3 regions of the Pseudodesulfovibrio cashew genome follow, and region 3 is predicted to be linked to each of the others. Evidence: predicted binding sites of a transcription regulator. Region 3 holds the regulator's gene; each other region holds the start of a gene.

Region 1 (5,545 bases), 1.7 Mb from region 3:
GACATTCATGGAAAAATGTTTGGCGATAGGACCATATCTGTCGAAGAAACATGCTTCCAGATAAACTCGAGAGGACACATCATGACCGATACCCAACGTCGAGAGATCAAGCACCATCTCATGCAGGGCCTGGATTCCCTGTCCACCCTGGGAACAGGCCACAGCCTGATCGTGGAGAACTGCCCGGACGAGACCGACTTCGCATCCCAACTGGCCGAACAGGGCGTCAAAGTGGCCATGGAGCGCCGCCGCATGGCACGCCTGCTTGAGTTGGAAACCGCGCTCAAGCGGCTCTCCGAAACCGACTACGGCATCTGCGACGAGTGCGGCGACGAGATAGGCGTGGCCAGACTCAAGGCCAACCCGTCCGCCCGGCTGTGCGTGGTCTGCCAGTCCGCCCTGGAAGACGGCGCGACCCACTAAACGCAGCCGCCCGCACGGGCGCTCGGGGAAGATGAACAATGGCTGAATCACGGTTCAAGGTGGACATGCACGTCCACTCCCGGTTTTCCACCCGGCCGTCCCAGTGGATACTGCAGAAGATCGGCTGCCCCGAGAGCTTCACCGAGCCCTCGGCACTCTATGCCGTTGCCAAATCGCGCGGCATGGACCTGGTGACCATCACCGACCACAACACGGTCCGGGGAGCCCTGGAGATCGCCCACCTGCCGGGCACCTTCATCAGCGAGGAGATCACCACCTATTTCCCGGAGGACCGCTGCAAGCTCCACGTCCTGGCCTACGACATCACCGAGGCCCAGCATGAGGACATCCAGCGCCACAGGGAAAACGTCTTCGACCTGGTGCCATACCTGCGCGAACAGGGCATCGTCCACGTCCTGGCCCACCCCCTGTTCGCGGTCAACGACCGGCTGACCCCGGCCCACTTCGAGCAGGCCCTGCTGCTTTTCGACGTGTTCGAGGAGAACGGCACCCGCGACGCCCGCCAGAACCAGGTGCTCCGGGACATCCTGACCCGGCTCACGCCACTGGACATGGAACGCCTGGCCAACACCTACGGACTGGAGCCCCACGGCGAACGCCCCTGGGAAAAGGGCATCATGGGCGGCTCTGACGACCACAGCTCCCTGAACATCGCCCGCATGCACACCGTCTTTCCCGGCGCGCCCACCGTGAACAACGTGCTCGAATCCATCCGGCGGCACACCACCCGGCCCGGCGGCACCGCGGCCACGCCCCGCACCATGGCCCACAACCTCTACGGCATCGCCTACCAGTTCTACCGCTCGCGCATGGGCGACATCGGGCATGCCGCCAGCGAACACATCTGCCTGCGCTTCGCCAAGGGCGCGCTGGAACCCGGCGGGAGCAAGGACGAGAACCGCACCCTGATGGACCGCTTCCTCAGCCTGCTTGGGCGCGGCAAGTCCACCCTGCACCGCCAGTACGGTCCCTCCGACTCGGTTCAGCATATGCTCCTCAAGGAAGCAGGCAACATCATCGTCAAGGACCCGGAACTGATGAAGATCGCCCGGGGCCAGGAGACCGACGTGCTCAAGCTGGAGCGCGAGTGGTCCCGCTTCGTGGCCATGGCCGCCAACAGCGTGCTCTCCCAGTTCGCGGACCGGACCCTCAACTCCCTACTCGGGGCCAACCTGTTCGACGTCTTTCACTCCATCGGCTCGGCCGGGTCGCTCTACGCCCTGCTGGTCCCCTATTTCGTGGGCTACGACCTCTTCTCCAGCGAGCGCAAGTTCTCCCAGACCTGCCTCTCCCGTTTCCGCAGGAAGCGGGAAAACCGGGAGGCGCGCGGGCTCAAGATCGCCCACTTCACCGACACCTTCGACGAGATCAACGGCGTGGCCCGGACCATCCGCCAGCAGTTAAAGATGGTCGCCCGTCACGGCAAGGACATGACCGTCATCACCTGCGGGGCCAAGGCCGACGTGCCCGGCTCGGTGAGCTTCGCCCCGGTGGGGCGGTTCACCATCCCGGAGTACCCGGAAATAGCCCTGGCCTACCCCCCGTTCCTGGAGATGCTCACCCACTGCTTTGAGCAGGAGTACGACTGCATTCTGGCCGCCACGCCCGGGCCCGTCGGCCTGGCCGCCCTGGCCATCTCACGGATTCTCAAGCTCCCCTTCCACGGCACCTACCACACGGCCTTCCCCGAGTACGTGGGCGCGTTCACCGAGGACGCGACCCTGGAGGACGGCTGCTGGCGCTACATGAGCTGGTTCTACGACCAGATGCAGGTCATCTACGCGCCCAGCGAGTCCACCAAATTCGAGCTGGCGGACAAGGGCATCGACCCGGAAAAGATCGTCACCTATCCGCGCGGGGTGGACACCGTCCGCTTCCACCCGGACAAGCGCAACGGCTTCTATCACAAATACTCCATCCAATCGCGCACCAAGCTCCTCTACGTGGGCCGCGTGTCGGTGGAGAAGGGGCTGGACGTGCTCACCGAGGCCTTCGTCAAGGCCGCGAAGATGCGCGACGCCCTCCAACTCGTGGTGGTGGGCGACGGGCCGTACCTCAAGGAAATGCAGCGCCGCCTCAAAGGGCTGCCAGCCACCTTCACCGGCGTGCTCAAGGGCGAATCCCTGGCCCAGGCCTATGCCAGCGCCGACCTCTTCGTCTTTCCCTCGGCCACGGACACCTTCGGCAACGTGGTTCTGGAGGCCCAGGCCTCGGGCCTGCCGGTCATCGTCACGGACAAGGGCGGTCCCTGCGAGAACGTGCTGCCCAACGAGACCGGCCTGATCTTCCCCGCCGGAGACGCCGACGCTCTGGTCCGGGCCATGGTCCACCTGCTCGATACGCCCGAGCGCATCGAGTACATGGGCAAGCGCGCCAGGAAGCACGTGGAGAACCGGACCTTCGACGCCACCTTTCTGAGAACCTGGGAAATCTTCGGCAGCCACGTGGCCGCATAGGCTCGCGGCCTGCTGCCGGGACCATCCTCCTCTCCCGGTCCCATCCGAAGGACGGGTACGGCCATGCCCGTCCTTCGGCATTTTTCCCCCACGCCGGGGGCTCTCCCTGCCAGGGAGAGTCCTTGGCACCGGCTTTTCGCCCCGCCTGAAATGCATTACACATATTTGTCATTGCCATTTTCTGAATTGGCAACATTTCTGTCTAATCTACAGCCTGCCGACGCCCCACACCTCCGGAACATACCGACATAAGGCCAACAAACCCGCTGGCACCCTTATTGCTTTGTAACAAGCTCACATTGGGTATTTTTATGCCAAAATTGTAAAGTCTTGTTCCGAGCCGGAACTGGGAACGGGCTTATTGGAAAGGCCGCGCCGGGCGGTCTCCTTTGGTGTAATCTTTTTACTTTCGTTTCCTTGGAGGGTTGGAATGATTCAAAGCGGCGATACCGCCTTCATCCTCGTGTCCGCGGCGCTCGTGCTGCTGATGACCCCCGCGCTGGCGCTGTTCTACGCGGGCATGGTCCGCAGCAAGAACGTGCTCGGGACCATCATGCAGTCCATCATCATGATCTCGCTCATCACGCTCGAATGGATTTACCTAGGCTATTCCCTGAGCTTCGGCCCGGACGTGGCAGGCGTCATCGGGGGCCTGAACCACCTGGCCCTATCCGGCGTCACCGCCGCGCCCAGCCCGGATTACGCTCCCACAATCCCGCACCTCGTCTTCATGATCTACCAGTGCATGTTCGCGGTGATCACCCCCGCGCTGATCACCGGCGCGTTCGCCGAACGGGTGCGCTTTCTGCCGTTCATCTGCTTTTCCGTGCTCTGGTCAGTGCTCGTATACAACCCGGTCTGCCACTGGATATGGGGCGGCGGGTTTCTCGGGGCCATGGGCGTGCTCGACTTCGCGGGCGGCCTGGTCGTCCACCTGACCTGCGGCGTGGCCGCCCTGGTGGCCTGCATCGTCATCGGCCCGCGCAAGGGATTCGGCAAGCGCCAGTTCATTCCGCACAACCTGCCCATGACCGTCATCGGCACGGGCCTGCTCTGGTTCGGCTGGTTCGGCTTCAATGGCGGTTCGGCACTGGCCGCTGACGGCATCGCGGCCACGGCCTTCGTCTCAACCCACATAGCGGGCATGACGGGCATGCTCACCTGGACCCTGGTCGAATGGTACCACGTGGGCAAACCCACCACCCTGGGCGCATGCTCCGGGGCCATCGCGGGTCTGGCCACCATCACCCCGGCAGCCGGGTTCGTCAGCCCCAACTCCGCCGTGCTCATCGGCCTCATGGGCGGCCTGATCTGCTACACCGCCGTGCTGGCCAAGAACCGGTTCGGCTACGACGACTCCCTGGACGTGGTCGGCATCCACGGCGTGGGCGGCCTGGTGGGCACCATCGCCCTGGGCCTGCTCGCCTCCACCGCGGTTAATCCCGGCGGAGCGGACGGCCTCTTCTTCGGCAACGCCTCCTTCTTCCTGTCCCAGCTCACCGGCATCGGCGTGGTGGGCGGATACACCCTGGTCGTCTCCTGGGTCCTGCTCAAGGGGATCAACGCCTTCTCGCCCCTGCGCATGGAGGAGAACGACGAGGAAATCGGGATGGACACCTCGGAACACAGTGAAACCGCCTACCAGGCATAGTTAAGGAAGAATGCAATGAAAAAGCTGGAAATCATCACCCGCAACCACAAGCTGGACGACGTCAAGGAGGCCCTGACCGGCCTCGGCATCAAGGGCATGACCGTCACCGAGGTCAAAGGCTTTGGCCGCCAGGGGGGCCACAAGGAGGTCTACCGGGGCGCCGAATACCAGGTGGACTTCGTGCCCAAGATCAAGATCGAGACTGTCGTGGAGGAAGGAATCGTCCCGCAGGCAGTGGAGGCCGTGTCCAAGGCGGCCCGCACCGGCAAGGTCGGCGACGGCAAGATCTTCATCTCGCCCGTGGACGACGTGGTCCGCATCCGCACCGGCGAATCCGGCCCGGACGCGGTCTAGAAGATTAGTCGCATCATTCGCACCGAAGGCGCGAGAGAGGGGATGCAAGGGGCTCACCCCCTTGCCCGCCGGGGGCGACAAATCCGCAGGACAGCGGATTTGGACGTGGCGAATCAAATCACCCGAAAATCGCCGCCGTAAGGCGGCTTCAACTCCTGATCTCAGACTCCACAAGCAACAAGACAGACGAAAAAGGGCCTGCCGCAAATCGCGGCAGGCCCTTTTCACATACGTTTGGTGAACCGGCTATTCCTTTTCCCCTTCCTGGCCTGCGGGCTCGTCGATGTCCCGCGTATAACCGCAGCCTTTCTTGGGACAGGCGATGTGCTCGCCCTTGTCCTTGGTGGTCTTGCGGGTCAGGATGGGATGGCCGCACTTGGGGCACGGCTCGTTGATGGGCCAGTTCCAGACCGCGTAGTCGCACTTGGGGTAGGTGGAGCAGGAATAGAAGAGCTTTCCCCGGCGTGAGGACTTTTCCACCAGCTCGCCTTCACAGCCCTCACGCGGGCAGGGAACGCCCGTGGAGAACGGCGCGGCATAGGTGCAGTCCGGGTAGTTGGAGCAGGCGATGAATCGGGAGCCGGTGCGCGCCTTCTTGAGCAGCAGCTCGCCGCCGCACTCGGGGCAGGTGCCGACCACC
Region 2 (5,545 bases), 360 kb from region 3:
CCCGTTCTGCATGTTCCCTGAAGAAATCTGTGTCCACCGGGTTGTAAAGGTAGCCATAGCGCGGAGGTACGGCTTCAATGCCGTGCATCCTGGCGAACCGGTCCTGGCAGAATTTCGAGACGAACAGGGTAGTGTCGATGATCTCGGCTATCGGGCTGGGGTCGTGGCGTCCGAAGACGTTGGTCTCAAAGACAACGGGGACCCCGGCCAGTCTGACCGGCTTGAGCAGACCTGGCTCAGGCCAGCCCGCGCGGTGGATATGGACGATGTGCGGCTTGAAGGCGTCGAGCGTGCGGAGCAGGTCTCCGCCAACGTAGGTGTCTATGCCCAGGGCTCTGATCTGGGTCGCGCGTTCGCCGTCCACCGGGCTGTAGACTGCCGGAAGAAATCGGGATCTGTCCAGGTTGGCGACCAGGAGTTGCATGACCTTTTCCGTGCCTCCCAGGGACAGGGAGTTGGCCATGTGAAGTACGCGGATCAAAGACTGGGACATGGGCGGAAAGTGACACATGCCGGGGATGTTGTAAACTCGGCAGCTGGTTATGGTGTAGTATTGTCGGCAAAATAGGCGCAGGCAATCGCTGGTCGTTTTTCGGAGACCCTTAAATGATGATCGGGCACCGTTTCAGGGGGAACGATAGCAATGGATAATGGTTGGCTTTTGAATTATGGTTCCAACTTTCCTGACATAAAAAACGCTTACGGATATTTTATGGAGTATTTTACATGGAGCTGTTGCTGCAGATATGGGGCGGAGCGTGTTATCTGCTTAACAAGGTTTGCTTTTCCCGGGCTGAACGAAGCCTAACCCACGAGCAAAATCGCACTTGGCGGATCTGGTCTTGGTGCGTGTATCTCGCGGGGCTCCCGGCATGGGTCATCGTACTTGTTTCCGAGCACAATTGGATCGCGGCAACCGTTGAGTCGGGGGGAGCGCCCGCCATGACCATAGGCCTGGTCATCGCCTTGCGTGGGCATGGCAGAGAGCCGAAGTGGCTCGATTTTCTGGCACGTTATTCGGTCATCCTCGGCCTGGGGTTGAGTCTCTATGATTTTGGCGGCATTACAACCGTCAACCAGGTGCTGGAACTCTGTATCGCCGCAGGCTTTCTCATGGGAACGTATCTTATGGCAAAGGACAAGATCCACGGATACTTCTGGCTTATGCTTGGGAATGTAAGCTGCTCTGCCTTGATGGGCATCCAGCACTACTACATCCTCATGGTGCAGCAGTTGCTGTCGCTTTTCTTTGTCGTCGACGCGTATCGGACTCGGCGAAATGCCAGCCCGAGACAATAAAGGGTAGGATGCGTCAAGGGCTTGTCCGAGTTCTCCGAAGTATGGAGTTGAACGGCGGTTGTCAAAAATACCCCGGCATCCAGGCAAACTGTTTCAGCATGACAATACCCCCCTGATCTTGCGAGTGAACAGGGGGGTATAGTTGGCTTTTCGTTTTGACCGAGAGTTGTGGTAACTCTTTGAGATTCGGCCCTTCCGTCTACGAATTGTTATTGTTGTAGGCGTTGGCTGCGCGGAATTTGGCTGCATTGGCCGCCGTGCGAAGCTTGGGCGGTGCCTGCGGTTTGCCGGCTGCCGGTTGGGGCGGAACGGCCTTTTGCTTAGGATCTGCCTGGGGGTGTGCCGGTGTCGCCTGAGACTTGGCCTCCGCCGTTGGCAGGGTGGGCGGCGCTTGGGGCACGACGGGCCTGGCGGGCTTTGGTGCATTGACCGGCGGAGTCTTGCCGTCCGCAGTCGGCACGATCTGGGCGTAGGCCGAGTGGATGCCTTCAAGAATCTTGATCACATCGTCCACCAGCTTCTTGTCCAGGCGGATGTTCGCCTTGATCAGCTGTGAGGTGCAGAACATGTAAAGTTGGGCGAGCTTCGGTGTGATGTCTCCGCCCTTTTCCTTGTTCAGACTCTCGGACAACTCATGGATGATCGCCATGGCTTTGGATATGTATATGCCCTTCTTGGCGTAGTCCTTGTTGTCTATCTCCACCTTGGCGCGCTTGAGGAACTTGATTGCCGCCTCGTAAAGCATAAGCAACAGTTCTCCCTGGGTGGTGGTTTCCACCTGGGTGGCAAGATAGGCCCGTGCTGGGTTAGCCATTACGTCATCCTCCTAAATCGCTATGCAAGTTGGTTGAGGGCGGCCTCAAGCTGCCCTTGCTGCAGTTCGTATTGCCCGAGCAGGGAATCCAACCTGGCATACTTTTCCTTCATGGTTCGCTCCATCTTCTCGATTCGAGTTGTCTCGTAATCGATCTTTTTGTCGATGGAGTCCATGATATCCTTATAGTTGTTCTGCAGGACGGCGAGCGGTCCGCCTTCATAGGTGTACTCGTTGAACGGCTTGGTCAGGTCGGCCAGCTCGTCGATCATTTCCCCGACTTTGCCCTGCTTGATGGAAACCGTGCCGCTATAGGTGCCCGCTCCGGTGTTGTCCAGGCGTATGGCCATACCCAGGGCCGAGCCTGAAAGGCCGGTGATTTCCCATCCGGAGATCTTGGCTGCCTCGCCGTTGATGGTGGCACTGGTGATGCCGCTGCCGTCGCTGACAATCTGAATGTCATAGATGCCGGCCTCGGTGGTCCCGTCGACGATCGAGGTAAGGGTGAAGTCCGGAGACTGGCTTGCCAGCAGGTTGTTGGCAGAGAAAAGTTCGGCCACGCCTTCCGGGTCATCCGCCAGGGCTTCGTCGAAAATCTCCTCGTCAAGCTTGAGCAGGCCGTATGTCGTGGACCCTTCTTCGGCGTCGGTGAGAATGCCGAGTTGGGACAGGGCGGCGTACTTGTCTCCAGTCAGGTTGTCTTGATTCCAGTTGACAAAGCCCTTGCCGAGCTCAGCGGTGATGTTCTTGAGATTCTGGCCAACTATGTCCACGCCGTAGTTGCCGGTCAGGATGGACCCCTCTCCTTCCTCGTCCACCTCGGTGAGGGCCTGGATCTGCGCCCTGATGACGTTCACCTGGTCTATGAAGGTCCTGACGTTTTCCTTGATGCCCTCGGTGTCAGTAACCACATTGAGCTTGACGTTGGTGCCTGCCTCGGAATCGTTCAGGTTGAGAGTTATTCCCTCGATGACGTCGTCGATGACATTGGTGTCCCGCTCGATCCAACCGCTGTTGGAGGCTGGGAATCCGTTGACCCTGATCTGGGCGTTGACCGCGTTCTGGGTCTCGTCGAAGTCGGACGCGCCGAAGATCATGGAGCCGGCGTCGGAAATGTAGAGTTGGTTGTCGCTGCCCTGGTCCATGCCGTTGAGCTGGAGGTGGTATACCGACCCGTCGAAGATAGTCGAGGCCCGAATTTTATCACGTGAATCCGCGTGGTTGTTTATGATGTTGACGAATCCTGACAGAGTCGTCCCCGCGCTGATGTTACTCAGGGTGATTGTTTCGCCGGCATAGGAGAAGGTGAAGGATGTGGTGGACGAGGTGATGGCCGTATCCAGTGAGGATGCCCCCGAGGCGGTGATCAGAACGTCGTTGGTGGCGAGTTGGCCTACTTCTATGTTGTGGGAGGCTTCCTGGGCGTCGCTGGTGGCAGTGGCAGTGAGCAGGGTAGAGTCGGACGAGTTGACGGACTTGGCCATGAACTCGCGCATGGTGTCAAACCCCTCAAGAGTAGTCTTGAGGGAGAGCATCTGCGTGTTGAGCGCCTTGAACTGTTCGTTCTTGGTTTCCCAACTCGCCTTCCAGTTTTCCAGGCGGGTGACACGTGTCATCTCCGCATCGACGAGGCCGTCGATGAGCTGACTGAAGTCGGTGCCGTTTCCCAGCCCGGTGAAGTTGATTGCTCCTGAAGTGTACGTAGAATCTGCCATGGTGTTTCCCTGCGTGGAAGTTTTTTCCCCCTTACAATGGGTCGCTAGTAAACATGCAATCGCGGTGCCATGTTGACGACTTGTTTAACCTGTTGAAATCAAAGGCCGAGCCCCCATTCGGGAGCCCGGCCGAAGGTGCGCATTACTGCGTCTTTGATCACGACTAACCGATGAGGGACAGAGCCATCCTCGGCAGGGAGTTGGCCTGGGACAGCATGGAGACTGCGGCCTGGGTCATGATCTGGTTCCGGACGAACTCGGTCATCTCGGTGGCGACGTCGACGTCGGAGATACGGGACTCTGCAGCCTGGGTGTTCTCGGCCTGGATTTCCAGGACGGTAACGGTGTTTTCCAGCCTGTTCTGCAGGGCACCGAGGTTGGCGCGGATCTTATCCTTGGAGATGATCGCGTTGTTCAGAACATCCAGGGACTGCTGGGCCAGGGCCTGGGTGGAAATGGATGCACCCGCACCGGTTCCGGCACCAAGACCGACGCCGAGGGCGGAAGCGGTCGCACTGTTGATCTGGATGTAGTAGTAGTCTTCCGCGCAGTCGTTACCGGTACCGAAGTGGACCTTCAGCTTGCCGGTGGCCTTGAGGCCAGCACCGCTGTGCGTGGAAGAGGACAGGTTACCGTTGAGCAGGTAAAGTCCGTTGAAGTCGGTGGAGTTGGCGATACGGGTGATTTCCGAAGCCATGGCCTGATACTCGGAGTCGATGATCAGTCGCTGGTCGGAGTTGTAGGTACCCGTGGAGGCCTGCATTGCCAGTTCCTTCATACGGATCAGCTTTTCATCGATAACGCCCAGGGCGCCATCAGCCGTCTGGATGAGGGAGATGGCGTCGTTCGCGTTACGAATGCCCTGCTGCAGGGAGCTGATGTCTGCGCGCATCAATTCGCGGACGGCCAGGCCGGCCGCGTCGTCCGACGCCTGGGTGATGCGAAGACCCGAGGACAGGCGGCGGGTTGACGTTTCCAGATCCCCGTACGCGGAGCCCAGGTTCCGTGCGGCGTTCATAGCCATCAAGTTGTTGTTAATAACCAGAGCCATAATTTCCTCCTTGAAATTGTTTCGGCTTCCATGCCTGAGATTGGCTTCCCGAGATTGGGTTTACCGGGAAAATCTCTTAACTTGTGCCTACTTCATCGTCTGGAGGAGAGAAAACTTTAGGTCGGGTGAACGTTTTTTTATGTGCAAAAAAGAAATGTAGCCGGAATCCCTCCGTCAAGAGGAAGAAATTGCCCTTTGTTGGCTCGGTTTTGCTAAGAAAAGCTAAAGATTGTGGATAAGAGACAGGTCGTCGCCAACGGCATGAAAACGGATCAGCCGAAGGTCTTTCGCATGATTTCCAGCATGCCGGAGAGCCGATGCGCGTAAGTGTGGTGGGCGAGGATGCGTTTGCGCGCGGCCATGGTCACGTTTTTCCTCGCCAGGGTGTTGTCGAGGTAGTGCCTGACCCTCTCCGGGATCTCTTCCGGGGAATGGTAGACCGCGACCTCGCTGTCGAGGTCGAAAAGGTCCTCCATTTGTTCCCGGTAATCGGTAAGCAGGAAGCCTCCGCAGGCGGGAACGTCGAAGACACGCTGGTTGACCGCGCCGATCATCTGGCGGCTGGTGCAGTTGAAGTTGACCTTGGAGTGGGGATAGAAGCGCGACAGCTGGGTGTAGTAGTCCAGGCCGGGCATATGCCGCCAGTCCCCCGGGCCGAGTTGCTCC
Region 3 (5,545 bases):
GTGGGGCCATGTGATACCAACCGAGGTCAGGAATGTGGGGTACAGGGAAAAAAGGGTCTCAAATGTGAATTTCAGAACAAGGGTGGACGCCAGGAATAAGAACCAGGATACAGCAAAGGTTCGAAGCAACGCCTTGAGTATCAGCTGGGTAGGAACAACCGGACTAGCTGGATCTCGAGACCAATTCAGCAGACGATTGTACCCTCCCCTCTCCTGATCACGCAACAATCCCTCGGCCTTGGCCCCGAGCCACGCAAGCGGCATGCAAGCGAACAGAATGCCCATGATGCGTGCCGGATGTTCAAGCCCGAAATAGGTGGTGAGGGAGAGCGCCGCCAGAGTCGCCGCAGTCAGATGTGGTGGGATATATGTTCCGACCGGGATAAGATCGAGCCAAAAAAGCTCAAAGAAAATTGCTATATACAGGCTTGTCGTCATATCGCCGGTGAATAGCCCCCACAACAGGCCAATCACAAGCGGGCGTTCAAGAAGACCTATGCTCAGCGAATAGCGGAACAGGGAAAAGAGGGCAAAAAAAAAGCGACCAGCCCGAACCAGACATTGGGATTGGCAAGTGTCATCAGAACCTCACCTGAATCGGATCATTGGGCACACAGCGAAAATCAAGTGAAACGCCCTTTCTGGACAACTGCTTGAGGCAGCTTTCATCATCGTCGGACAGGGCCACACTTGGCGAAATCTGTTTCTTTCCGGGGCTGTAGTGAACATTGCCTATGTTGAGCGACTGGAAATCAAATCCGCTGTCGTAGGCTCGCTTGGCATCCGGACAGCTAGAAAAAAGAACCAGAACCGATGCAGACTCCTTGCCCGAAAAAATGGCCTGCATCTCACCGGCCAGGTTCTCAATCGAGACAAATCGGCTGGTGACGCTCTGCGGAATAGCCAAGGACATGATTTCCTGTTGCAACGCGTCAACGGAGAGCTCGTCGTTGGCGACGATCACTGTCTCAGCCCCTGTATACGGCAACCAAGTCTCGATGATCTGGCCATGGATGAGCCGGTTGTCTATACGCACGAGTGTCATGGGTCTGCTATTTTCTGGTTTTTTTCCGCAACATGGCACCCGCAACCTTGATGCCCTGCACACCTGCGGATTTGGCGTTTTCCGCCAGTGCGTCCAGGTTCATGGCGCGGGCTTGCAAGGTCGCCACGAGCATGGGCAGGTTGACGCCGGTGATCACTTCAAGGTTCTCATCGTCCATCAGGGAAAGCGACATGGTCGTTGGAGAGCCTCCGAAGAGATCGGTCAAAACCATCACTCCCCTTCCCTTTTCCACGGACCGGATGGCCTTCTGGATGGCTTCCATGGTTTCGTCCACGCCGAGTTCCACATCAACCCCTATGGCCAGGCAATCATCCTGAGGGCCGAGCACCATCTCGGCGGCCAGGAGCAAAGCCTGACCGAAATTGCCGTGGGTAACCACCACCACGCCGACCTGCGGCTTGTTTTTCTTCCGGTCCTTGTCGGGCATACTCATCCCAATTCCATGTGTCTGTGTTCAATGGTGACTGCATACCCTTTTTCCCGGAGGGTCGCCAGCACCGATTCGGCGACCGAGACCGAGCGGTGCCTGCCGCCCGTGCAACCGAGGGCCAGGGTGATGCGATACCGCCCCTCGTCCGCATACAGGGGCAACATGTATAAAATAAATTCCAGAAATTTCTTGTTGAATCCCGCGCCGACATCACTGCCCAGGACATAATCCTGAATGGCCTTGTCCTGACCTGAGAGTGGACGCAGTTCTTTTTCGAAATAGGGATTGGGCAGGAAACGCAGATCGAAAACAAAGTCCGCCTCGGTGGGGACACCATATTTGAACCCGAAGGTGATGATGTGCACGCGCATCCCCTTCCCGAGCTCCTTGATGGCCGTCCACTTTTCCTGAATTACCCGGCGCAGGTCGTGCACGGAGTATTGGGTTGTATCCAACACCAAGTCCGCATTTCTGCGGATGGGCTCCAGGAGTCCCCGTTCCTTTTCCAAGGCCTGCTCAAGGCCAAGGGACTGACTTTCCAGCGGATGCAGTCGACGCGTGGTTGCGTAACGGCGCACCAATTCAGTCTGCTTGGTTTCGAGGAAGATTACCTGGGGGCTGACGCCAATCTCGGCCAGTTGCTCAAGAGCCGCGTTCCAGCAATCGGTGAATTCCATCTGGCGCATGTCCATGCCCAGGACGAGCCCACGATATTTGGAATCCTGATTGAAAATAAGCTCAGCAATTTTGGCGGCCATACCAGCCGGCAAGCCGTCGATGCAAAAGAAACCGAGATCCTCAAAGACCTTGAGGGCGGTACTTTTTCCGGAACCGGAAAGACCGGTAACCACAACAACGGGGAAATTGCGTGCAGAACTCAACAGATCGCTTCCTTCATCGGATTAAACGTCCTGAAGCAGGTTCCACAACTCGTCCCGCCCTTCGGCTTCCAGAAAACGCTTGCGGAAGGCCTCATCTTTGAGCACACGGGAAATCTGCGCCAGAATGCGCAGATGAAGCCCGGCCATCTGTTCCGGGGCCAAAACAAGAAAGAAGATGAAACACGGCCTGTGGTCCAGGGCCTCGAAGTCGACGCCCTCGGGACTCCGGCCCGCCACCACGATGACCTTCTCGAGGTTTTCCAATTTGCCGTGGGGGATGGCGATGCCGTCGCCGATGCCGGTCGTACCGAGCCGCTCCCGATCAAGAAGGACACGGACCGCATGGTCCGTGTCCACTTCGGGTTCGGTTTTGCCCACAGGGGCTATGAGTTCCATCAGTACCCCCGACTTGGAATCGGAGGTGAGGTTGGGAAGGATGAGATCCTTCACCAGGTAGTCACCGAGTTTCATAATTAGTGTCCAGGATCGATCAGGCCGTAGTCGCCGTTCTTCCGCTTATAGATTACGTTGACACCCTCGGTCTCCGCATTGAGGAAAACGAGGAATTCATTATCGAGTGAATTGAGCTGTTCCGCCGCCTCGTCCACGGACATGGGCTTGGCCTCGTAAGAGTCGGTGCCCACAATGGTCGGGCCGGAAACGCCGGCTGTCTCCTCGAAAGAGAGGAAGTTCATCATCACCTTGTTGCCCCGCGCCTGCCGGGGGCGATCCTTCATCTTTTCGCGCATCCTTCGCAGTTGCGCCTCGAGCTTGTCGAGCACCATGTCGATGGTGGAATACATGTCTTCGGAGTCTTCATATGCCGATATATGGATTGCGTCCGCGTTGAGAATGACATCTGCCTTATGGCGGAACTTGTCGACCAGCAGGTTCACCTGAAGATCGGCCTCGGAGTCGGAAACGAACTTGGCCACCTTTTCAAAACGCTTCTGCGCATAACCCTTGAGATGATCAGACGGGTCGAAGTTCTTGAAAGTGAAGCTTATGTTCATACTCTACCTCCTGGTTATAAGTCCAACAAGATCAGAAGTATTGCTTGCGCTTTGAAGATGAGGCGATACCCATTGCAGAACGATACTTGGCGACGGTGCGCCGGGCGATGTTAACATCCAGCTTCTCCTTCAGTATCTCGCCGATTTTTTCATCGCTCAGTGGTTTCTTCGCATCTTCCTCGGCGATCATCTGCTTGATGAGCGCCTTGACGCTTTCCGAACCCACCTGGGAACCGTCATTCAAATCCAGCGCACTGTTGAAGAAGAACTTCAACTCGAAAATACCGTGCGGCGTGGACACATACTTGCTTGTGGTAATGCGGCTCACCGTGGACTCGTGCATCTCGATATCTTCGGCAACCTCCTTAAGTATCAATGGTCTGAGCTTGGTTACGCCCTCTTCAAAGAACTCCCGTTGAAAACGGACAATACTCTCAACTACTTTATACAAGGTTCTTTGGCGTTGGTACAGACTTTTCATCAACCATGCGGCAGAACGCATCTTTTCCTGAAAATAGTCCTTTTCCTTGTCTTTGGCGCCTTTCATGGAATCCATGTAAAAAGAATTCATCTGCAAGCGAGGCAGACCATCCTCGTTGAGAATGATCACGAACTCGTCGCCGTACTTGTAGACGAAGACGTCAGGGCTGACGTAATGCGGCTCGGTGGAAGAAAAATTGGTGCCCGGCATGGGATCCAAGGTCTGGAGGAGATCAAGGTATTCCTTGAGTTCTTCCATGGAAATCTTGAACTTTCGCGCCAGGGGCTTGTAACGGTTCTTTTCCAGGTCCTCAAGGTGATCCCTGACCAGCGACTCGAGAATGGGGTCATCGTAACCGAGTACCTCCATCTGGACGAGCAGACACTCCTGAGGAGTACGCGCGCCCACACCAACGGGATCGAGACGCTTGATCCGCTCGATCACGGAATCGATCTCCTCCTCAGTGGCCGAAACCATGGACATGATCTCTTCGTTGGAGGCCTGGAGGTACCCGTTGTGGTCCACATTGCCGATAACGGTTTCACCGATGGCCACTTCCCGTTCGGTAAAATTGGAAAGCCGCATCTGCCAGTTGAGATGCCCTTCAAGTGAGGGCTTGGATGCCAGCCGAGCCTCAAAGGAAAGCCCCTCTTCCGGCACCTCGGAGTCACGAGCCATGGCCTGCTTGGAGGTACTGGAGAACTCGCCCAGGTAATTTTCCCAGTCGGCTGTGCGTACAAGCTCTTCCTCGGCCTGGGATTCGGTCAGGGTTTCCTTCTCCCGAATCTCGGTCTCGGTCTCGGTCTCATCGAGAAATGGATTCTCCATGAGTTCCTGCTGCACCGTTTCCAGAAGCTCAAGACGGGAAAGCTGCAGCAGTTTGATGGCCTGCTGCAACTGGGGCGTCATGACCAGCTGCTGAGAAAGCTTGAGTTGTTGCCTGAGTTCAAGGCCCATAGTTATCAGGCCTCATCCGCGGCAAACGCGCATATATACAATTCTATCTGCAAAATACTTTTTCCATCATTGAAGTTGGATTTCTTGAGATAAACTATGCCACATTGAGAGGAATGTTGCAAGAACATCCTGCTAACTCGTTGTGAGTATTGAATTAAAAGTGGAAGATATGGCACATGAAAGAATTGTACCAACCTTTCATGACGGTGTAAATCACCAAAGGTAAAAAAGGTGCCGAAAAGGCGTTACAGGCGGAAGTCTTCGCCAAGATAGATCTGACGAGCGCGGCTATCCTGCACGATCTCTGCAGGCGTCCCCTCAAGGATGACGGTCCCCTCGTACACAAGATACGCACGGTCACAAATATTGAGTGTTTCCCGAACGTTGTGGTCGGAAATAAGAATGCCGATGCCCATGGATTTGAGCACGGAAATGATCTCCTGAATATCGATGACGGCGATGGGATCAATCCCGGCAAAAGGTTCGTCCAGGAGAATGAACTGAGGGTCCATTATCAAAGCCCTGGCGATTTCCAGTCTGCGGCGCTCTCCGCCCGAGAGGAACATTGCCGCCTGGTCCGCCAGCTTGGTAATGGTGAACATCTCCATGAGTTCCTCGGCCCGGCGCTTCTGGGCCGCGGTATTGAGGGACGTCTGCTCGAGAATGATCTCCAGATTCTGCCGGACCGAGAGCTTCTTGAAGATGGAGCTCTCCTGC

The links. The regulator sigma-54, encoded in region 3, starts transcription at its own class of promoters, with help from an activator protein. The targets are predictions, from matches to a motif close to CTGGCACGGNNNNTGCTT.
Region 1: a site for sigma-54 is predicted at 3,167-3,184, ahead of GM415_RS03555 (ammonium transporter). Genes of this name have one in related genera too.
Region 2: a site for sigma-54 is predicted at 3,882-3,899, ahead of fliD (flagellar filament capping protein FliD). Genes of this name have one in related genera too.

What each region holds. Positions count from the first base shown of each region.
Region 1 is NZ_CP046400.1:806,797-812,341, forward strand. Features, by position in the region: gene GM415_RS03545 (TraR/DksA family transcriptional regulator) at 82-423, shown strand; gene GM415_RS03550 (glycosyltransferase) at 462-2,900, shown strand; gene GM415_RS03555 (ammonium transporter) at 3,331-4,551, shown strand; gene GM415_RS03560 (P-II family nitrogen regulator) at 4,567-4,905, shown strand; gene topA (type I DNA topoisomerase) at 5,152-5,545, opposite strand, start outside.
Region 2 is NZ_CP046400.1:2,649,181-2,654,725, forward strand. Features, by position in the region: gene GM415_RS11970 (glycosyltransferase family 4 protein) at 1-493, opposite strand, end outside; gene GM415_RS11975 (nicotinamide mononucleotide transporter) at 727-1,299, shown strand; gene fliS (flagellar export chaperone FliS) at 1,499-2,113, opposite strand; gene fliD (flagellar filament capping protein FliD) at 2,134-3,828, opposite strand; gene GM415_RS11990 (flagellin N-terminal helical domain-containing protein) at 3,992-4,879, opposite strand; gene GM415_RS11995 (CgeB family protein) at 5,152-5,545, opposite strand, start outside.
Region 3 is NZ_CP046400.1:3,006,773-3,012,317, reverse strand. Features, by position in the region: gene GM415_RS13695 (PTS sugar transporter subunit IIC) at 1-558, opposite strand, end outside; gene GM415_RS13690 (PTS sugar transporter subunit IIB) at 581-1,045, opposite strand; gene GM415_RS13685 (PTS sugar transporter subunit IIA) at 1,053-1,499, opposite strand; gene rapZ (RNase adapter RapZ) at 1,496-2,377, opposite strand; gene GM415_RS13675 (PTS sugar transporter subunit IIA) at 2,399-2,848, opposite strand; gene hpf (ribosome hibernation-promoting factor, HPF/YfiA family) at 2,851-3,390, opposite strand; gene rpoN (RNA polymerase factor sigma-54) at 3,422-4,828, opposite strand; gene lptB (LPS export ABC transporter ATP-binding protein) at 5,074-5,545, opposite strand, start outside.